2 regions of the Amycolatopsis mediterranei genome follow, and region 2 is predicted to be linked to the other one. Evidence: riboswitches for the same ligand, from Rfam matches in the RefSeq annotation. Region 2 holds a riboswitch; the other holds the start of a gene.
What was found. Region 2 has a riboswitch for glycine ahead of gcvP (aminomethyl-transferring glycine dehydrogenase). Riboswitches for the same ligand answer to the same signal wherever they lie in the genome.
Positions count from the first base shown of each region.

Region 1 (8,036 bases), 3.8 Mb from region 2:
GACGATCGCGCGGCCCGAATAGCCGCTGTCGAGGGCCAGCAGGATCGCGCGGACGACGTCGTCGACGTGCACGAGGTCGCGGCGCTGGCGGCCGTCGCCGTAGACCCGGATCCCGGTGCCGGTCAGCGCGGCCCGCATCATCCGCGGCACGAAACTGTCCTTGTGGGACATTCCCGGGCCGTAGACGTTGGTGAACCGCAACGCACACGTCGTCATGCCGTACGCCCCGGCGTAGCCCGACAGCAGCATTTCGCACGCCGCCTTGGTGGCGCCGTACGGCGTCAGCGGGCGCAGCGGCAGGTCCGGGGTGATGGTCGCGGTGCCGACGTCGCCGATCACCGCGTTCGTCGAGGCGAGCAGGAACTTCGGCACCTCGCGGCGGCGCGCGAGCTCCAGCAGCTCCTGGGTGACCAGGACGTTGTCGGCGAAGGTGTCCTCGGGCAGCTCGACCGACTTCAGCACCGACGTCAGCGCGGCGAGGTGCACGATGCCCGCGGTTTCGCCGGTCACGGCCTGCTCACGGACGGCGGCCTCGCGGAGGTCGCCGGTCACCACGCGCACGCCGTCGAGGTCTTCGGGGAAGGGCACCCGGTCCACGACGGTGACCGGGACGCCCCGGTCGCGGAGGGCGCGCACGACGACCCGGCCGATGAAGCCGCTGCCGCCGGTCACGACCACGGACGTCCGATCAGGACCGGTCCCACTCACCATGGGCGTCAACCTACCCGGCGTTCCTGTGCGCCCGTGCGACGGCTCGCCCGGCTACGGGCTTCCGGCGAAGGCCTCCGGCGGCGGGCACGAGCAGACCAGGTTGCGGTCGCCGGCCGCGCCGTCGATGCGGCGGACCGGTGGCCAGATCTTCGGCGCGGCCGTCCCCGCCGGGAACACCGCCGTTTCGCGGCTGTAGGGCCGGTTCCACTCGCCCGCGACGCAGCGGGCGGTGTGCGGGGCCTGCCGCAGCGGGGAGGCCTCGAGGGCCCACTCCCCCGCCGCGACGCGGTCGATTTCGGCGCGGATCGCGATCATCGCCGCGCAGAAGCGGTCGAGTTCGGCAAGGTCTTCGCTCTCCGTGGGCTCCACCATCAGCGTGCCCGCGACCGGGAAGGACATCGTCGGCGCGTGCAGCCCGTAGTCCGCCAACCGCTTCGCGACGTCGTCGACCGTGACGCCGGTGGCCTTCGTCAGCGGCCGGAGGTCGAGGATGCATTCGTGCGCCACCAGCCCTTCGCGGCCGGCGTACAGCACGGGGTAGTGGTCGGCGAGGCGGCGGGCGACGTAGTTGGCGGCGGCCACCGCCACGAGCGTCGCCCGGCGGAGCCCGCCGGCACCCATCATCCGGACGTACGCCCAGGAAATCGGCAGGATGGACGCGCTGCCCCACGGCGCCGCGCTGACCGGGCCGACGCCGGTGGCCGGGCCGGCCGCCGGCTGCAGCGGGTGGTTCGGCAGGAACGGCGCCAGGTGCGCGCGGACCCCGATGGGACCGACCCCGGGCCCGCCGCCGCCGTGCGGGATGCAGAACGTCTTGTGCAGGTTGAGGTGCGAGACGTCGGCGCCGAAGCGGCCGTACTGGGCGACGCCGATCAGCGCGTTCAGGTTGGCGCCGTCGACGTATACCTGCCCGCCCGCGTCGTGCACCGCCGCGCACACTTCGCCGACGGTGTCTTCGTAGACGCCGTGCGTCGACGGGTAGGTGAGCATGATCGCGGCGAGGTCGGCTCGATGGTCGTCCACTGTGGACCGCAGGTGGGCGAGGTCGATGTTGCCGGCCTCGTCGCAGCGGACGACGGCCACGCGCAGGCCCGCCATCACCGCGCTGGCCGCGTTCGTGCCGTGCGCGCTGGCCGGGATCAGGCAGACGTCCCGGGCGTGCTCGCCGCGGGAACGGTGGTAGGCGCGGATGGCGAGCAGGCCGGCGAACTCGCCCTGGCTGCCGGCGTTGGGTTGCAGGGAAACCGCGTCGTAGCCGGTGATCCGGGCGAGCCAGGCGCTCAGGTCGGCGGCCACGGTCAGCAGCCCGGCGGCGTCTTCGGCCGGGGCGAACGGGTGCAGCCCGGCGAACTCCGGCCAGCTGATCGGCTCCATCTCCGCGGTGGCGTTGAGCTTCATGGTGCACGAGCCCAGCGGGATCATGCTGCGGTCGAGGGCGACGTCGGAGTCCGCCAGCCGCCGCAGGTAGCGCAGCATCGCGGTTTCGGAGCGGTGCGCGTGGAACACCGGATGGGTGAGGAACTCGCTCGTGCGCCGCAGCGGCGCCGGGAGCGCGTCCGCGGTGTCCGCGTCCAGTCCGTCCACATCGGACACCGAGACGCCGCACGCCTTCCACACGCAGGAAAGCCGCTCTCGGGTGGTGGTTTCGTCGCAGGCGATGCCGACGTGGTCGTCGTCGATCCGGCGCAGGGAGACGCCGAGGTCGCGGGCCGCGGCGACGACCGTGTCCGCGCGGCCGGGCACCGCCGCGACGACCGTGTCGAAGAACTCGCCGTGCACGACGTCGACACCGCCCTCGGCGAGGCCGGCGGCCAGCACGGTGGCCATCCGGTGGGCCCGCAGCGCGATCGAACGCAGCCCGCCGGGTCCGTGGTACACCGCGTACATCGAAGCCAGCACGGCCGGCAGGACCTGGGCGGTGCAGATGTTCGACGTCGCCTTCTCGCGGCGGATGTGCTGCTCGCGCGTCTGCAGGGCGAGCCGGTACGCGGGCGCGCCGTCTGCGTCCTTCGAGACGCCGACCAGCCGGCCGGGCAGCTGCCGTTCGAACCCTTTTCGCACGGCGAGGTAGGCGGCGTGCGGGCCGCCGAAGCCGAGCGGGACACCGAACCGCTGGGTCGAGCCGACGGCGACGTCGGCGCCGAGCTCGCCGGGCGGCCGCAGCAGGGTGAGGGCGAGCGGGTCGGCGGCGACGATCACGGCCGCGCCGTGCTTCTTGGCCTCGCCGATGGTGTGGTCGAGCTCCCGGACCGCACCGGACGCGCCGGGGCAGGACAGGAGCACGCCGAAGAAGTCGCCGCCGAGCCCGAGCCCGGTCAGGCCCTGGGAGAGGTCTTCGACGACCAGTTCGATGCCCAGCGGCTCGGCCCGGGTCCGCAGCACGGCGAGGGTCTGCGGCAGGGTGTCTTCGTCGACGACGAACCGGGAGGACGTGCCGCGGCCGGCGCGGCGCACCAGGGTCATCGCCTCGGCGGCCGCGGTGGCCTCGTCGAGCAGGGACGCGTTCGCGACGGGGAGCCCGGTCAGGTCCGCGATCACGGTCTGGAAGTTGAGCAGCGCTTCGAGCCGCCCCTGGGAGATCTCGGGCTGGTAGGGCGTGTAGGCGGTGTACCAGGCCGGGTTCTCGAGCACGTTGCGCCGGATGACGGGCGGGGTGACGGTGTCGTGGTAGCCGAGCCCGATCATCGGGGCGGTCAGCCGGTTGCGCCCGGCCAGTTCACGGAGTTCGGCGAGGGCCTGCGCTTCGGACGCGGCAGGCGGCAGCTCGAGCGGCTGCGCGGATTCCCGCAGCGACGGCGGCACGGCCCGTTCGGCGAGTTCGTCGAGGGAGGCGACGCCGATGACTTCGAGGATATGGCGCAGTTCGGCCGGGCCGGGCCCGATGTGCCGGTCGGCGAAGGGAAGGCCCTGTTCCAGGGAGGCGAGTGACGGATCCACGACGGCCTCCTGGGGACAGCGGGGCATTACCGACCGACTCTAGAACGGACGGACGAGCGGAAGGCGACCACCGCGGGGGTCCGGGGGCGGAGCCCGCCGGGCGGGGTGTGGGGGTTGCACCCCCACAAGACACTCCGAAGGGTTCGGGCGAGCGCTTTTCGCGAGCAGAACTCGCCCAAACCCGGAGGAACCCTCCCCGCTCTGTCTGACCCCGAGGGGCGCCTGAGAGTTTCGCCCGCGTGGTTGAACCGGGCTTGCACCGTCGGCGGGGCCATCAGGCTGTGTCCTGACGACCCGCTTTCCAGAGGCGTCTCGTCCGCGCGGTCCAGGGTGCCTGAGAGGTTCCGGGGAGGACTTGCTCCTTCGGCGCCGAGCTCAAGGTGTGGCTCGGACTCTCCCGCGCGGATTCGTCGACCGCACGGGGAACCTTACTCTGTCTGCCGCAGTGGTGATCAACCGGTCTTGCGGGCGTTGCGGCGCTGGGTGAGTTCGTCCGGTTGGTGCGTCTCGACGATGCCGCCGTCGGCGCGTTCGGCCGGGAACTCGTGGATGGTGCCGCTGATCTCCTGCATCGCGCCGCTGACGGCGATGCCGAAGACACCCTGACCGCCCTGGAGCAGGTCGACGATCTCCTCCGGCGAGGTGCACTCGTACACCGTGGTGCCGTCGGAGAACAGCGTGACCCGGGCCAGGTCGCGGACGCCGCGGACGCGCAGGTGGTCGACGGCGACCCGGATGTTCTGGAGCGAGACGCCGGTGTCCAGGAGCCGCTTGACGACCTTGAGGACCAGGATGTCCTTGAAGGAGTACAGCCGCTGCGAGCCGGAGCCGTGCGCGGTGCGGATGCTGGGCGCGACCAGTTTGGTCCGGGCCCAGTAGTCGAGCTGGCGGTAGGTGATGCCGGCGATCTGGCACGCCGCCGGACCCCGGTAACCCACCAGCTCGTCGGGCAGCGAGTCGTCGGGGAACAGTTCCCCCTGCTCACCAGTCGCGACCTCGACAGGCTGCTTCTCGGAACCAGCCTCGACCACGCAAGCCTCCCCTCGCCCGACCTGGCGGCCGGCGAATGACAGCCGGAGGAGTCCCAGGAGTGGGACCCACCGGAGATCAACCGCCACGGTCCGGCCCCAGACCGTGAATCACACCGTGGCGATTTACCTCCTTCGACGGTAAGCGCCAGGAGAACACCGGTCAACGCGACGCGCGGCAAGGCTCAACGGTCGGATGAGCCTTTGAGCCGTTCGCCGTACCCCCGCCCGTGGCTCGTCAAACCCGGTGGACATTTTTTACTCAGCCGAGTAACTTTTACTCATGCAAGTAAACACCGACCTCATGGCCGAACTGGGCCTCGGCCCCACCGAGGCCGCGCGCCGGGCGCAGATCATCGGCGCGACCATCGGCGTCCTGGCCGACCTCGGCTACCGCCGGACGACCTTCGCCAAGATCAAGGAGCGCGCCGGGCTCAGCAGCACCCGGCTGATCTCGTACCACTTCACGAACAAGGCCGGCCTGATGCAGGCCGTGCTCAGCACGGTCGTCATGACGAAGGGCGAGTTCCTCACCGAACGCACCGGCGGCGGGCTCGACCCGGCCGACCGGCGCGGCTACCTGCGGGCGCACATCGAGACGTCGATCGCCTTCCTGCGGGCTTACCCGGAGTGCGTCCGGGCACTGTCGGAGCTGGCCGCCAACGCCGACGACGCCGACGGCTGGGTGATGACGAAGGTGCTGGTCGACGACCTGCGGGTGCACGGACTGGCCCGGCAGCTCAAGCAGGGCCAGGCCGAGGGCACCTTCGGCGCGTTCACGCCCGAGGTGATGGCGATGTCGATCGCGCAGGCCATCGACGGTGTCGCCGCGGCCTACGCGGCCGACCCTTCGCTGGACCTCGAAACGTACGGGCGCGAAGTGGCGGACACGTTCGTCAAAGCGACGGCGCCTTGAGGACCCGGTCGAGCCGGTCTTCGATGCGCGCCTTCGGGAACGCGCCGACGATCGTCTCGACCGGCTCGCCGCCGCGGAAGAGGATCATCGTCGGCAGCGACATGACCTGGTAGGCGCGGGTGGTCTCCGGGTTCTCGTCGGCGTTGATCTTGCGGACGGCAAGCTCGCCGGCACGCTCGGCGGCCAGCTGCGCGAGCACCGGGCCGACCATCCGGCACGGGCCGCACCAGGTGGCCCAGAACTCGACGAGCACGGGGACGTCGCTGCCGAGGACTTCGGTGAAAGTCGCGTCGGAGATGTCAGCAACCTCGGACATGGCGGGCTCCTATCAGGCGCGTGGGGAATCGGGAACGACACACGGATCGGGCGCCTGCCGCGCCAGGGCGGCGGCGAGTTTCGCGGCCAGTTCGCCGCGGATGCCGCCGAGCCGGGCGAGTAGCGCGTCGGCTTCTTCGAGCTTGCGCCGGTACACCTCGATGGAGTTCGCGCACGCGTCGCCGGTTTCGTGGCCGCTGCGCAGGCACTCGACGAAGGGGCGCGTCTCCTCGAGGGTCAGGCCGACCGTCTGGAGGGTCTGGATCTCCTTGACCAGCTGGAGGTCGTCCTCGCCGTAGTCGCGGTAGCCGTTGGCCGAGCGCCGGGCCGTCAGGAGGCCTTGGTCCTCGTAAAACCGCAGCGCACGGGTAGTGGTACCCGTGCGCTGCGCAAGTTCTCCGATCCGCATGCCATCGACGCTAGACGTTGACGTCCGCGTCAAGGCAAGTTCTTACGTATCGGCTCCGCGGAAGTCTTCGGGCGACACGGAGTCGAGGAACTCGCGGAACTTCTCGACCTCGTCCTCCTGCTCGTCCGGGATGATGAGGCCGGCTTCCTCCAGCACCGAATCCACGGCGTGGATGGGGACGCCGATCCGCAGGGCCAGCGCGACCGAGTCGCTCGGCCGGGCGGACACCCGGATGTCGCCGTCGAACACGAGCTCCGCGAAGAACGTGCCCTCCTTCAGGTCGGTGATGACGACCTGCTCCAGCTCCCGGCCGAGCGCTCCGATGACCTCTTTCAGCAGGTCATGCGTGAGCGGGCGGGCGGGGCGGACCCCCTGCTGCTCCAAGGCGATGGCGGTGGCTTCGACCGAGCCGATCCAGATCGGCAGGTACCGTTCACCTTCGGTCTCCCGCAGCAACAAGATCGGCTGATTCGCGGGCAGCTCGACCCGCACACCGACGACGCGCATTTCGCTCATCGGGCTTCGCCTCCCTCTCGTGCACACGGGCTGCAGCGCTGAACCGGCTTCACGCCCATACTCCCGACGCTACCCGTCATCCGTGCGCTGTGCTCGCTGTCCGGACTCTCTCGGTTCGCCTGCCGCAAACCCGTGCCTTCACGGTACGGCATGCGGTGCCGAACATTCAGTCATTGACATGGGACCGAAAAGAGGATCTCACTGCCCCGTTATCGATCAACACCCGGAGACGCCGCGGATTCCGGCCTTGACGAGGAGCGTGTGCAGGGTCACCGACAGCGCCGCCAGCTCCCGCACCACCTCGTCGGCCCGCGCCTTGGCTTCCGGGTCGCGGTGCCGGTACACCGGCGTCACGATCTGCTCCAGCAGCCCGACCTCGCGGTCGGCCGCGGCGCGGAAGGCACGCAGGTGTCTCGGCTCGATCCCGAATTCGGTCATCGCCTTGACCGTCCGGGCGACCAGGACCGCGTCCGGATCGAAGAACCCGGCGGGACCGGGCCGGACCAGGCCGTACTGCTGCAGCTCGGCCAGGACCGGCGCGTCGATGCCGGCCTGCTCCAGGAGCTCCTCCTGGGTCAGGCGCAGTTCCTTGCCCGCGGTGAAGTCGTCCGCCACGGGCAGGCCGACGTTCTCCGCCGGCGCGTCGATCGGCACCAGCCGGCGCGGCGGGCGGGGCAGCGCCGCGGCGGGCGCGACCCCCGAGTCCGCCGCGTCCAGCTGTTCCTTGATGACCTTCAGCGGGAGGTAGTGATCCCGCTGGGCGGCCAGGACGAACCTCAATCGCTCCACGTCCGCCGCGGCGAACTGCCGGTAGCCCGACGGCGTCCGGCCCGGTTGGACCAGGCCTTCCGCTTCGAGGAACCGGATCTTGGAGATGGTGACATCGGGGAAGTCGCCGCGCAGCTGCGCGAGGACCGCCCCGATGCTCAACCCGTGGTTCTGTGGCCGCCCGGCCGCCGTCACTGCGCCCCCTGGCCCCCGTGCCCCGGGCCGGTCAGGAAGACCAGGCGGAACTTCCCGATCTGCACCTCGTCGCCGCCGGCGAGCACCGCCTGGTCGACCGGCTCGCGGTTGACGTAGGTGCCGTTGAGGCTGCCGACGTCGATGACGACGAACTCGCCGCCCTCACGCCGGAATTCGGCGTGCCGGCGGGAGACGGTGACGTCGTCGAGGAAGATGTCGCTGTCCGGGTGCCGCCCGGCGC
Region 1 is NZ_CP100416.1:5,795,003-5,803,038, forward strand. Features, by position in the region: gene ISP_RS25945 (NAD-dependent epimerase/dehydratase family protein) at 1-711, opposite strand, end outside; gene gcvP (aminomethyl-transferring glycine dehydrogenase) at 763-3,648, opposite strand; glycine riboswitch at 3,960-4,058, opposite strand; gene ISP_RS25955 (MerR family transcriptional regulator) at 4,101-4,679, opposite strand; gene ISP_RS25960 (TetR/AcrR family transcriptional regulator) at 4,960-5,592, shown strand; gene trxA (thioredoxin) at 5,573-5,908, opposite strand; gene ISP_RS25970 (MerR family transcriptional regulator) at 5,921-6,316, opposite strand; gene ISP_RS25975 (bifunctional nuclease family protein) at 6,359-6,832, opposite strand; gene ftsR (transcriptional regulator FtsR) at 7,049-7,795, opposite strand; gene garA (glycogen accumulation regulator GarA) at 7,792-8,036, opposite strand, start outside.
Region 1: linked by a shared signal. The riboswitch ahead of gcvP (aminomethyl-transferring glycine dehydrogenase) and the one ahead of gcvP (aminomethyl-transferring glycine dehydrogenase) in region 2 are both predicted to bind glycine.

Region 2 (8,036 bases):
AAGCCCGCGACCCGCTCTTCCAGGGCGTCCGCGACGACCTGCGCGTTGCCCGCGTTCGCGACGACCAGGTAGTGCTCGTCGGCCAGGCGGTAGACGACCAGGTCGTCCAGCACACCCCCGGACTCGTTGCAGATCATCGTGTACCGCGCCCGGCCCGGCTTGACGCCGGTCAGGTTGCCGACCAGCGCGAAGTCCAGGACGTCCGCCGCCTGCTTGCCGGTGACGTGGATTTCGGCCATGTGCGACAGGTCGAACAGCCCGGCCGCCTCGCGGACGGCCTTGTGCTCGGCCAGCTCGCTGGCGTAGCGGACCGGCATCGACCAGCCGGCGAAGTCGGTGAACAGCGCACCGAGTCCCTTGTGGACTCCGTGCAAGGAAGTTTCGCGTGACACGGGTCAGCCTTCGTAAGCGTTGAGGGGCGGGCAGGAGCACACGAGGTTACGGTCACCGCGGGCGCCGTCGATGCGACGCACCGGGGGCCAGTACTTGTTCTTGCGCGAAACACCCGCCGGGTACACGGCCAGCTCGCGGCTGTACGGCTTGTCCCATTCCCCGACCAGCGTCTCCGCGGTGTGCGGGGCTCCGCGCAGCGGCGACTCCTCCGCGCTCCAGCGACCCTGCGCGACCTCGTCGATCTCGGCGCGGATGGCGATCATCGCGTCGCAGAACCGGTCGATCTCGCCCAGGTCCTCGGACTCGGTCGGCTCGACCATCAGCGTGCCCGCGACCGGGAACGACATCGTCGGCGCGTGGAAGCCGTAGTCGATGAGCCGCTTGGCGACGTCGTCGACCGTCACGCCGGTCTCCTTGGTGATCTGGCGCAGGTCGAGGATGCACTCGTGGGCGACCAGGCCGTCCTGGCCCGTGTAGAGCACCGGGTAGTGCGGCGCCAGGCGCGAAGCGACGTAGTTCGCGGCCAGCACGGCGACCTCGGTGGCCGCGGTCAGGCCGGGCGCGCCCATCATCCGGACGTAGGCCCAGGAAATCGGCAGGATCGACGCCGAGCCGTAGGGGGCGCCGCTGATCGGGCCGACCCCGGTTTCCGGGCCGGCGGCCGCCAGCAGCGGGTGGTTCGGCAGGTAGGGCGCGAGGTGCGCGCGCACCGCGACCGGGCCGACGCCGGGGCCACCGCCGCCGTGCGGGATGCAGAACGTCTTGTGCAGGTTCAGGTGCGAGACGTCGCCGCCGAACTCGCCCGGCTTGGCCAGCCCGAGCAGGGCGTTGAGGTTCGCGCCGTCGACGTACACCTGGCCGCCGCCGTCGTGGACGATCTTGGCCAGCTCGTCGATGTCGTGCTCGTACACGCCGTGCGTGGACGGGTACGTCACCATGATCGCGGCGAGCGTGTCCCGGTGGGCGTCCACCTTGGCCCGCAGGTCGGCGAGGTCGACGTTGCCCTCGTCGGTGCACTTGACGACGACCACGCGCATCCCGGCGAGCACCGCGGACGCGGCGTTGGTGCCGTGCGCCGACGACGGGATCAGGCAGACGTCACGGGCTTCGTCGCCGTTCGCGCGGTGGTAGGCGCGGATCGCGAGAAGGCCGGCCAGCTCGCCCTGGCTGCCCGCGTTCGGCTGCAGCGACACCTTGTCGTAGCCGGTGACCTCGGCCAGCCAGTCGGCCAGCTGCGCCACCAGCGTGTGGTACCCGGCAGCGTCCTCGGCCGGCGCGAACGGGTGGATGCCCGCGAACTCGCGCCAGCTGATCGGCTCCATCTCGGTGGTGGCGTTGAGCTTCATCGTGCAGGAGCCGAGCGGGATCATGCCGCGGTCGAGCGCGTAATCCTGGTCGGCCAGGCGACGCAGGTAGCGCAGCATCGCCGTCTCGGAGCGGTGGGTGCCGAAGACCTCGTGGCCCATGAAGCCGCTCTCGCGGGCCAGGCCGTTGGGCAGCGCAGTGTTTTCCGGCAGGGCGGGGCCGTCTTGGATGTCTTCGTCGACCCCGAACGCGCGCAGGACCTTCGCGGCGATGGCGGGGGTGCTGACCTCGTCGAAGGCGACCCGGACGTGGTCGGCGTCGACGTGCCCGAGGTTGATCCCGGCCTCGCGAGCCGCCGCGTGGATCTCGGCGGCCTGGCCGGGGACGTGCGCCACGACGGTGTCGAAGAACGACTCGTGCACGACCTCGACGCCGGTCCGGCGCAGGGCGCCGGCGAAGCCCGCGGCGAGGCCGTGGACGCGCTGGGCGATCTTCTTCAGGCCGTCCGGACCGTGGTAGACCGCGTACATCGCGGCCAGCACGGCGGGCAGGACCTGCGCGGTGCAGATGTTGGACGTCGCCTTCTCGCGACGGATGTGCTGCTCACGCGTCTGCAGCGCGAGCCGGTAGGCGGAGTTGCCGTCGGCGTCGACCGAGACGCCGACGAGACGCCCGGGCAGCGACCGCTCGAGGCCGGAGCGGACCGACATGTACCCGGCGTGCGGGCCGCCGTAGCCGAGCGGGACGCCGAAGCGCTGGGTCGACCCGGCGGCGACGTCCGCGCCGAACTCGCCGGGCGAGGTGATCAGGGTGAGCGCGAGGAGGTCGGCGGCGACGGTGAACAGCGCGCCCGCGGCCTTCGCCGACTCGGAAATCGCGTGGTAGAAGCCGCGGCCGCGCAGCACGCCGGACGCGCCCGGGTACTGGACGACGACCCCGAAGAACTCGTCCGGCAGGCCGGTGAGCAGGTCGCGGACCTCGACCTCGATGCCCAGGGCCTCGACGCGGGTGCGCACGACGGCGATGGTCTGCGGCAGGCACTCGGCGTCGAGGACGACCTTGTTCGACTTGGACTTCGACGCGCGGCGCATGAGCGTGACGGCTTCGGCGACGGCGGTCGACTCGTCCAGCAGCGAGGCGTTCGCGGTGGCCAGGCCGGTCAGGTCGGCGACCATGGTCTGGAAGTTGAGGAGGGCTTCGAGCCGGCCCTGGGAGATCTCCGGCTGGTAGGGCGTGTACGCGGTGTACCAGGCCGGGTTCTCCAGCACGTTGCGGCGGATCACGCCGGGCGTGACGGTGTCGGAGTAGCCGAGGCCGATCATCTGCGTCATCGGCCGGTTGCGCGCGGCGAGGGCGCGCAGCTCCGCGGTGGCTTCCTCTTCGGACGCGGCGGGCGGGAGCCGCAGGTCACGGGTGGCGCGGATGGCGCTGGGGACGGCCGCGCCGACCAGGGCGTCCAGGCTGCCGTAGCCGCACTCGGCCAGCATCTTCGCGCGTTCGGCCTCGGACGGGCCGATGTGGCGGGCGTCGAACTGCGTAGAAGTGATCGGGAGCTCCTCGGGCCGGGCACCGGACAGAACGGTGCGCTGGGAACTCCCCCTCTGTCATGGCACCTGAGAGTTTCACCGTGCCGCTGGGAGAAGACACAGCACGGCTTTCACCTTGGGTGAGGCGCGGGTGCGCCTGCTTTCCAGAGTGGCCTCGCGCGAAGCGGTAGCGGGTACCTGAGAGATTCCGGGGAGTTTGCTCCTTCGGTGCCCCACCGACTTCGTGAGGGCTCTCCCGCCTCGGCTCGACGGCCCGATCTGCAGTTGTGGCAGTCACGGTACCCGGCGCGTCCCGCGGCCGTCTACTTCACCCGGCCAACACCACATCAGTCTGCGATCCCGCTGCGACCGGCTGCTCGCCGCACCACCTTCCCGGCCAGCGCCGGTGGGCGCCGCACCCTCCCCGAGGGCAGGACCAGGCGTTTCAGCGGCCCGCCCAGGGGTACCGGGGGCAGGCCCGCGCCCAGCAGGACCTGCTCGACGAGCTGCTCGGCGTGCCACGCCACCGAGTCGTTGAGCCGGTCCAGCGAGGGACGGTCGCCGTCGAAGACGTCGGCGTCGGCCAGGGTCACCTCGAAGTACGCACAGCCCGGCGGGACCGCAATCGCCTCCTCGATCGCGCGGGCGCCTTCCAAGGGGTCCGCGAACCCCGCCTCGAGCAGCGGCTCGCGGTAGATGCGGGCGGCGCGGGCGCGCATGCGGGGGCCGTAGCGGACCACGACCGGGAGCCGTCCGGCCAGATCCGGCACGGCCAGGCCGTGCAGCAGCATGATCGGCGGTACCGAGTGCACCAGCCGGGGCGCGGGTTCGGCCAGCTCACGAGCGGTGATCCGGACCCGGTCGGCCATCTCGTCCGGCAGGCCGAAGTAGCGGAAGTCGACGTTGCCGAACCCGAGGCCGTCGGCGACCAGCGAGGCCAGCAGCTCGCCGTAGCCCCAGATCGGCGACAGCACGACCACCGGCGGCGCGGAGACGACCGGCGACGGCACGGGCGGCCGCGTCGCCTCCTGCTCGGGCACCTGGATGACCAGCCGGGGCGGCTCGTGCCAGTCGTGCACCTCGGCGACCCGCCAGTACAGCCCGAGCGGCCGCCACAGCTCGCCGAGGACGTCGTGCTCGAGGATGCGGCGCACCTCGGCGTCGTCGTAGGGCAGGTCCCGCGGCGCCACGATCCCGACGTAGTGATGGTAGGTGATGCGGATCTCGTCGCCGCGGGTGGCGGACCGGATCCGGATCTCCCAGTCGATCGGCGACGCGGCGATGGCGTTCGCCACCTGCGTGCCGGGCGAGGAGTAGACCAGCACGGTGGCCTGGCGGAGGAACTGCCCGGCCTGGTCGATGCCCTCCCGCAGCGCCTTCGCCGCCTGGGCGACGTGCACCGGCGACGCCAGCGCGTCGGGCAGCACCCCGGCGACGCGCAGCAGCTCGGCCTCGCCGAGGCCGGTCACCTCGGCGAGCTGGGCCCAGTGGTCGAACACCGTCACCTTCGGCGCGTGCCGGTGCTCGATCCAGCTGCGCAGCGTCGACGTCGGGACGCCGATGCGCCGCGCGGCCTCGTCCAGGGAGAGACCGTGGGAGCGGATGCCGGCCCGGACCGCTTCCGCCCACTCGTCGGCGCGCCAGTGCGTCACCTCACAAAGCTAACGAAACCCGCTAGCTTTGCGCAGGGACAACCCGCCCACGGCGCTCCGACGCTGGTCACCATGACCACCACCGTCATCGCCCTGACCCTGATCGTCGGCGTGCTGACCTTCGCCGCCGGCGCCTTCCTGGCCTCGGAGATCGCCGTCCGCGTGCTGCGCCGCCGCGAAAAGCTCGTCTCGGAAGAACGCAAGAAGCTCAACGCCGCCTGGAGCTACCTGCGGGAAGTCTACGGCGTCAAGAAACCGACCAAGCGTTAGAGCGGGGTGACGTACGCGCCGGAGATGCCGCCGTCGACCAGGAACTGGGACGCCGTGATGAAGCTGGCGTCGTCGCTGGCCAGGAAGGCGACCGCGGCCGCGATCTCCTCCGGCTCGGCGAACCGGCCGACCGGCACGTGCACCAGCCGCCGCGCCGCGCGTTCGGGGTCCTTGGCGAACAGCTCCTTGAGCAGTGGGGTGTTCACCGGCCCCGGGCACAGCGCGTTGACGCGGATGTTCTCCCGCGCGAACTGCACCCCGAGCTCGCGGCTCATGGCGAGCACGCCACCCTTGGACGCGGTGTAGGAGATCTGCGAGGTCGCCGCGCCCATCACCGCCACGAACGACGCCGTGTTGATGATCGAGCCCTTGCCCTGGCGCTGCATGTGCGGCAGGACGGCCTTGCAGCAGTGGTACACCGACGTCAGGTTGACCCGCTGCACCCGCTCCCACGCCTCGATGCCGGTGGTGAGGATGGAGTCGTCCTCCGGCGGCGAGATGCCGGCGTTGTTGAAGGCGACGTCGACCGAGCCGAACTGCTCGACCGTGCTGTGGAACAGGTTCTCGACCTGCTCGGCGTCGGTGACGTCGGTCTGGATGAACGCGCCGCCGATCTCGTCGGCCGCGGCTTTGCCCGAATCCGGCGTCAGGTCCCCGATGACGACCTTCGCGCCTTCGCTCGCCAGACGGCGGGCCGAGGCGAGCCCGATGCCGCTCGCGCCGCCGGTGATGACCGCGACGCGGCCTTCGAAACGCTGGACCATTACTCCTCCGTGCTCAGAAAGACGTTCTTGGTTTCGGTGAACGCCGCGGCGGCGTCCGGGCCGAGCTCGCGGCCGAGGCCGGACTGCTTGAAGCCGCCGAACGGCGTCCAGTAGCGCACCGAAGAGTGCGAGTTCACCGAGAGGTTGCCGGCTTCGACGCCACGCGCGACCCGGAACGCGCGGCCGGCGTCGCGGGTCCAGATCGACCCGGACAGGCCGTACTCGGTCGCGTTGGCCATCCGGATCGCGTCGGCTTCCTCCGCGAACGGCACGACGGCGACGACCGGGCCGAAGACCTCCTCCGCCGCGACCGGGTGCCGCAGGTCCGGCGGGGTGAGGACGGTCGGCGGGAACCAGAAGCCGCGGCCCGCGGGGGCGGTGCCGCGGAACGCGACGGGCGCGTCGTCCGGCACGTAGGAGGCGACCTTCTCCCGGTGCGCGGCCGAGATCAGCGGCCCCATCTCGGTCTTCTCGTCGCCGGGGTCGCCGACGACGACGCCGTGCACCGCGGGTTCGAGCAGCTCCATGAACCGGTCGTACGCGCTCGCCTGCACCAGGATGAGCGAGCGGGCGCAGCAGTCCTGGCCGGCGTTGTCGAAGACGCCGTAGGGCGCGGTCGCCGCGGCTTTTTCCAGGTCGGAGTCGGCGAAGACGATGTTGGCGTTCTTGCCGCCCAGCTCCAGCGTCACGCGCTTCACCTGCGCCGCGCAGCCCGCCATGATCTGCTTGCCGACCTCGGTCGAGCCGGTGAACACGACCTTCCGCACGGCCGGGTGCTCGACGAACCGCTGCCCGACCACGGACCCCTTGCCGGGCAGCACCTGGAAGACGTCCTCCGGGATGCCCGCCTCGCGCGCCAGCTCGGCCAGCCGGATCGCGGTCAGCGGCGTCAGCTCGGCCGGTTTGAGGACGACGGTGTTCCCGGCGGCGAGCGCGGGCGCGAACCCCCAGCCGGCGATCGGCATCGGGAAGTTCCACGGCACGATCACGCCGACCACGCCCAGGGGCTCCTGGAAGGTGACGTTGATGCCGCCCGGCACCGGGATCTGCTTGCCGATCAGGCGTTCCGGCGCGGCCGAGTAGTAGTTGAGGACGTCGCGGACGTTGCCCGCCTCCCAACGGGCGTTGCCGATCGTGTGCCCGGAGTTTTCGACCTCCAGCCGCGCGAGGTGCTCGATGTCGGCCTCGACGGCGTCGGCGAAGCGGCGCAGCAGCCGGGCGCGGTCGCCGGGGGCGACGTCGCGCCACGCCGGGAACGCCGCGTGCGCGCGGGCGATCGCCGCGTCGGTCTCTTCGGCGCTGGTCAGCGGGACCGTCCGCACCACCTCCTCGGTGGCGGGGTTGAGGACGTCGAAACTGCTGGTCATTCCCTCTCCTTGCTCGCTTCGACGAGCGCTTGGAACAGCCGGATGTCGTCGCTGTCCTGCTCGGGGTGCCACTGGACGCCCATGGTGAATTCGCCCGGCACCTCCGCGGCTTCGATCGTGCCGTCGGCCGACCACCCGACGGCCTGCATGCCGGTGCCGAGCCGGTCGATCGCCTGGTGGTGGTAGCACAGGGTCTTGGTTTCGGGCCCGAGGATCGCCGCGGCCCGGCTGCCTTCGGCGAGCGTGACCGTGCCCCGGCCGAACGTCGCGGGCGCGGGCTGGTGCTCCGTGGTGCGCGCGCTCTCGGGCAGGTGCTGGACCAGCGTGCCGCCGAGGGCGACGCTCATCACCTGCAGGCCGCGGCACACGCCGAGGACCGGCTTGCCCGCCTTGCGCGCGGCTGCGAACAGGCCGAACTCGAACACGTCCCGCTCCGGCCGGACGTAGGTGGCCGGGTGCGGCTCCTGCCCGTAGCGGGCGGGCTCGACGTCGGCGCCGCCGGTGAGCACCAAGCCGTCCACAGTGGACACGAGCCGCTCGTACCCGTCGGACACCGGCGGGAGCAGCACCGGGAGGCCGCCCGCCGCGACCACGCAGTCGACGTAGACCCGGTGCAGCAGCACGGCTTCGGTTTCCCAGACGCCGAACTTCGCCGGTTCGAGGTAGCCGGTGAGGCCGATGACGGGCTTGCCTCGGTTCATGTCAGAGGCGCTCGAAGCCACGGACGAGCTCCCAGTCGGTGACGGCGGCGTTGTAGGC
Region 2 is NZ_CP100416.1:2,033,929-2,041,964, reverse strand. Features, by position in the region: gene gcvT (glycine cleavage system aminomethyltransferase GcvT) at 1-392, opposite strand, end outside; gene gcvP (aminomethyl-transferring glycine dehydrogenase) at 396-3,245, opposite strand; glycine riboswitch at 3,400-3,493, opposite strand; gene ISP_RS09700 (helix-turn-helix domain-containing protein) at 3,572-4,876, opposite strand; gene ISP_RS09695 (hypothetical protein) at 4,949-5,146, shown strand; gene ISP_RS09690 (3-oxoacyl-ACP reductase) at 5,143-5,910, opposite strand; gene ISP_RS09685 (aldehyde dehydrogenase family protein) at 5,910-7,277, opposite strand; gene ISP_RS09680 (gamma-glutamyl-gamma-aminobutyrate hydrolase family protein) at 7,274-7,978, opposite strand; gene ISP_RS09675 (glutamine synthetase family protein) at 7,980-8,036, opposite strand, start outside.